DNA from 2 places in the Arthrobacter sp. 05T47 genome. Region 1 is predicted to be linked to the other one. Evidence: riboswitches for the same ligand, from Rfam matches in the RefSeq annotation. Region 1 holds a riboswitch; the other holds the start of a gene.
What was found. A riboswitch is a leader RNA that binds a small molecule or an ion and turns the genes downstream of it on or off. The one in region 1 is predicted to bind glycine.
Positions count from the first base shown of each region.

Region 2: another riboswitch for glycine. It lies ahead of gcvP (aminomethyl-transferring glycine dehydrogenase); the one in region 1 lies ahead of gcvP (aminomethyl-transferring glycine dehydrogenase).

Region 1 covers NZ_JBFTKG010000024.1:65,217-67,607, forward strand. The annotation lists gene AC1DEY_RS16130 (MFS transporter) at 1-125, opposite strand, end outside; gene AC1DEY_RS16135 (TetR/AcrR family transcriptional regulator) at 194-733, shown strand; glycine riboswitch at 934-1,032, shown strand; glycine riboswitch at 1,034-1,147, shown strand; gene gcvP (aminomethyl-transferring glycine dehydrogenase) at 1,187-2,391, shown strand, end outside.
Region 2 covers NZ_JBFTKG010000043.1:4,610-7,000, reverse strand. The annotation lists gene AC1DEY_RS20390 (putative hydro-lyase) at 1-563, shown strand, start outside; glycine riboswitch at 1,088-1,185, shown strand; glycine riboswitch at 1,187-1,292, shown strand; gene gcvP (aminomethyl-transferring glycine dehydrogenase) at 1,330-2,391, shown strand, end outside.

The DNA of each region.
Region 1 (2,391 bases):
TCCACGGCCACAAGCAGGACAGGGAACATCAGCAGGGCCAGCGCCACCCAGTCGCGCCACGAGGCCCGGGGGCCGGTGGCCGACGCGGTGCTGGTGGTGGTGGCGGTGATCGACGGAATGCTCATGGAACGTAACTATACCGTCTGGACGGTACAGTTAAGAAATGCTCGGCCGGACAGGCATGATGGGAGGCATGCCCAGGAAACCCGTCGCCCGCGAGGCCGTTCTCCACGCCTTCGAATCCCTGCTCATCGAAGTCGGTGAACGCGCCGCGACGCTGGACGCCGTCGCGCGCCGGGCCGGAGTCTCCAAGGGGGGCCTGCTCTACCACTTCCCGACCAAGGAGGCGATGATCGCGGTCCTGCTCGAGCGACTGGACGGGCACCTCGCTGCCGATGTCGCCGCCATGGCTGAGGCCCCCGAGGGTGCGGCGGTGTACTTCATCAAGTCCTCGGTGTGGGCGGACACCCCCATGGACCGGGTGTTCGTCGCGGCCACGAGGCTCGCCGAGGTGGCGCACCAGGAGACCCTCCGCCGCTTCGCCGCCGCCCAGGCGAACTGGCTGGAACTGCTGGCTGCCGACGTCGGGCCCGCCATGGCGAAAGCCGTCCTGTACATGGGGGACGGGCTGTACTTCAACGCCATGCTGGGCCGGGGGCCGGGCGGGCAGCCGCCGGAAGTCAGTGACGACGTCGAGAGCCTCCTGGCCGCCGTCGAGAAGCTGCGCCGCTGACGGCCGCCGAGACCCGCCCGTCGAATACGCCGGAAGCCTGCGACTACGCCGGAACGAAGCGGCGTCCCCGCACGCCTGCGGCGAACTCGCGTGGCCGGACCTGTAACTTGGGGCCGCCGCCGGGAGGGAGTTTGCGGACGCGCGCCCGGCATAGGACAATGAGTGCTGTGACTGTTGTCACCCCAAATTGAATACGCCTTTGATCTGCGGCGGGAGAGTCCTGCAAGTAGGTACAAGCAGGCGCCGTAGGAGCAAATCCTCCCCAGGAATCTCTCAGGCCCATGTACCGCCGCGGCAAGGCATCTCTGGAAAGTAGCASGTGCGTCCCTAGCGCGCTGTGCTCACCGACGGTGCAAGCGGAGCCCCMCATYMSGGCTGCGCGGAAACTCTCAGGTCCAATACAGAGCGGGGAGGAACCCGAATCAATGTGGCGTACCSTGCGCCGCCTGAGTTATGGAGTTCCTTGTGACTGTTACCCCAGCCTCCACGTCCTTCGTTGACCGGCACATCGGCGCCCGCCGCCAGGCCGACGTCGACGCCATGCTGAAGGCTGTCGGCTACGACACCGTCGACGCCCTGGTGGACACCGCCGTTCCGAAGGACATCCGCCAGGACTCCGACCTCGCGCTCGACGCAGCCCTCAGCGAAGTGGAAGTCCTCGCCGAACTGCGCAAGCTGGCCGCGAAAAACAAGACCGCCGTGCAGATGATCGGGCAGGGCTACTACGACACCCTCACCCCGCCGGTAATCCGCCGCAACATCCTCGAAGCCCCGGCCTGGTACACCGCCTACACGCCCTACCAGCCGGAAATCTCCCAGGGCCGGCTCGAGGCGCTGCTGAACTTCCAGACCATGGTCCAGGACCTCGTCGGGCTGCCGATCGCCAACGCCTCGCTGCTGGACGAAGCCACCGCCGTCGCCGAGGCCGTGCTGATGATGCGCCGCGCGAACAAGAACAAGGCCGCCCACGACGGCAAGACCGTCTTGGACGCCGACTGCCTCCCGCAGACCATCGCGATCGTCAAGGGCCGCGCCGAGGCCCTCGGCTTCGAGGTCGAGGTTGCCGACCTCTCCAGGGGCCTGCCCGAGGGCGTCATCAACGGCGTCGTCCTGCAGCAGCCCGGCGTCTCCGGCCGCGTGTTCGACCACACCGCCGTGATCGCCGAAGCCAAGGAACGCGGCGCCCTCGTCACCGTCGCGGCCGACCTCCTCTCCCTGACCCTCATCACGTCCCCGGGCGAACAGGGCGCCGACATCGCCGTCGGCTCCGCCCAGCGCTTCGGCGTGCCGCTGTTCTTCGGCGGCCCGCACGCGGCCTACATGGCGGTCCAGAAGGGGCTCGAACGCTCCATGCCCGGCCGCCTCGTCGGCGTCTCCAAGGACAACGCGGGCGTCCCCGCCTACCGCCTGGCCCTGCAAACCCGCGAGCAGCACATCCGCCGGGAGAAGGCCACCTCGAACATCTGCACCGCCCAGGCGCTGCTGGCCATCGTGGCATCCTTCTACGCCGTCTACCACGGCCCCGACGGGCTGAAGGCAATCGCCCAGACCGTCCACGGCCACGCCAGGACCATCGCAGCCTCCCTGAAGACCGCCGGCTTCGACGTGCTGCACACCTCCTTCTTCGACACCATCACCGTCTCCGTGCCGGGCCGGGC
Region 2 (2,391 bases), on a different contig from region 1:
GCACTGACATCCCGGCCTACCGGGTGTGGGTGGACGGCGAACTTGCCGGCGAAGTCACGGACGTCGCATCGGTCTGGCGTGATGACATGGTAGGCGTCCTCATCGGCTGCAGTTTCACCTTCGAAGCCGCGCTTGCCAGCGCGGGCGTCCCGCTCCGGCACACCGAAACCGGCCGCAACGTCCCCATGTACCGCACGAACATCGAGTGCACCCCTGCCGGCCGAATCCACGGGCCGATGGTGGTCTCCATGCGCCCGATGCCGCCCGAACTGGTCCAAACGGCCATCAGGGTGACGTCGGAAGTACCTAAGGTTCACGGCAGCCCGGTTCACGTCGGGACGCCCGGGGACCTCGGCATTGCCGACATCAACCTCCCCGACTTCGGCGACGCGGTGGAGATCCGGCCGGGAGAAGTGCCGGTTTTCTGGGCCTGCGGCGTGACGCCGCAGAGCGCAGTGATGGCATCAAGGCCCGCCTTCGCCATCAGCCACGCCCCCGGACACATGTTCATCACTGATGTTCCCGAAAGCACCTACCGGGAACGGACAGGAGCGTCATCGTGAAGAAGAGATTTCCCGTAGCCGAGAAACGGGCACGCAGGATCGTCAAACTCTCAGCGCCGCGGCGGCAAGCCACGGGCACCCACTGCGAACTGACCGGAGTCTGGCAGAGCCCGGCCGGAGCGAGCATCTCGATGCACGAGGGCCAGCTCCTCCCGAGTGATGCCGGCCGGCCGTGTGTCTGGACGTACGCAGGCCAGCCGGCCAGCAAGGCCGATTCCGCAGGTGCCCGGTGGGCGGCTCCGGAGTATCACAGACTGTAAGGGCACCAAACGGGAAGCGGACGACGGCGGGACTTCCCGCCGTCGTCCGCTTCCGGCGACTCCGGTGCCGTGCCATACCTCCAAGGCTCGGCATTCGGCCTCCACGAACCTCCCCGGCCGGCGGACTAGTTGGCCTAGCCTCGCGGACGCGGACCGGCTTGCGGTTGTTATCGTCAAACAACGCGTCATACGGACCCACCTCTTGCAACCGGCCCCCGCAACAAGTAACGTGTGAGCCGTGTCACCCACCAGTGGCACAGCTTATGATCTGCGGCGGGAGAGTCCTGCCGGTACGTTCAGCAGGCGCCGTAGGAGCAAATCCTCCCCAGGAATCTCTCAGGCCCACGTACCGCCGCGGCAAGGCAACTCTGGAAAGCAGTCCGGGAAACCGGGCTCACCGACGGTGCAAGTGGCGCCTGCTAACAGCAGGCAACGCGGAAACTCTCAGGTCCAATACAGAGCGGGGAGGAACCCGAATCATCGTGGCACTATGTGCCACCTGAATTATGGAGTTCCTCATGACGATTCAGTCGTCCCCGTCCACGTTCGCAGACCGCCATATCGGTGCGCGCCGCCAAACAGACATCGACACCATGCTCAAGGCCGTCGGCTACGACAGCGTAGACGGCCTCGTAGACAATGCACTCCCCGCTTCCATTCGCCAGGAAAAGCCGCTCAGCCTGGACAGCGCCCTCAGCGAAGTTGAGGTGCTGGCCGAACTGCGCAAGCTGGCTTCCAAGAACAAGACCGCCGTGCAGATGATCGGCCAGGGCTATTACGACACCGTCACGCCGCCGGTCATCCGCCGCAACATCCTCGAGGCCCCCGCCTGGTACACGGCCTACACGCCCTACCAGCCGGAGATCTCCCAGGGCCGGCTCGAGGCACTGCTGAACTTCCAGACCATGGTCCAGGACCTCACCGCGCTGCCGGTCGCCAATGCGTCCCTCCTCGACGAGGCCACCGCCGTCGCCGAAGCCGTGCTCCTGATGCGCAGGGCAAATAAGTCCGCAGGACAGAACGCAGGTGCCCGCGACGGCAAGACCGTCCTCGACGCCGACTGCCTCCCGCAGACCATCGCCATTGTGCGGGGCCGCGCCGACGCATTGGGCTTCGAGGTCGAGGTCGCCGACCTCTCCCAGGGACTGCCCGCCGGCGACATCAACGGCGTCGTCCTGCAGCAGCCGGGCGTTTCCGGCCGGGTGTGGGACCAGTCCGCCGTGATCGCAGAGGCCAAAGGCCGCGGCGCCCTGGTCACCGTGGCAGCGGACCTTCTGGCCCTGACCTTGATCACCCCTCCGGGCGAGCAGGGCGCGGACATCGCCGTCGGCTCCACGCAGCGCCTGGGCGTGCCGCTGTTCTTCGGCGGCCCGCACGCGGCCTACATGGCGGTGCGCGAAGGCATGGAACGCACGCTTCCCGGCCGAATTGTTGGCGTCTCCAAGGACAACGCGGGCGTCCCCGCCTACCGTCTGGCCCTGCAGACCCGTGAGCAGCACATCCGCCGTGAGAAGGCCACCTCCAACATCTGCACCGCCCAGGCGCTGCTGGCCATCGTCTCCTCGATG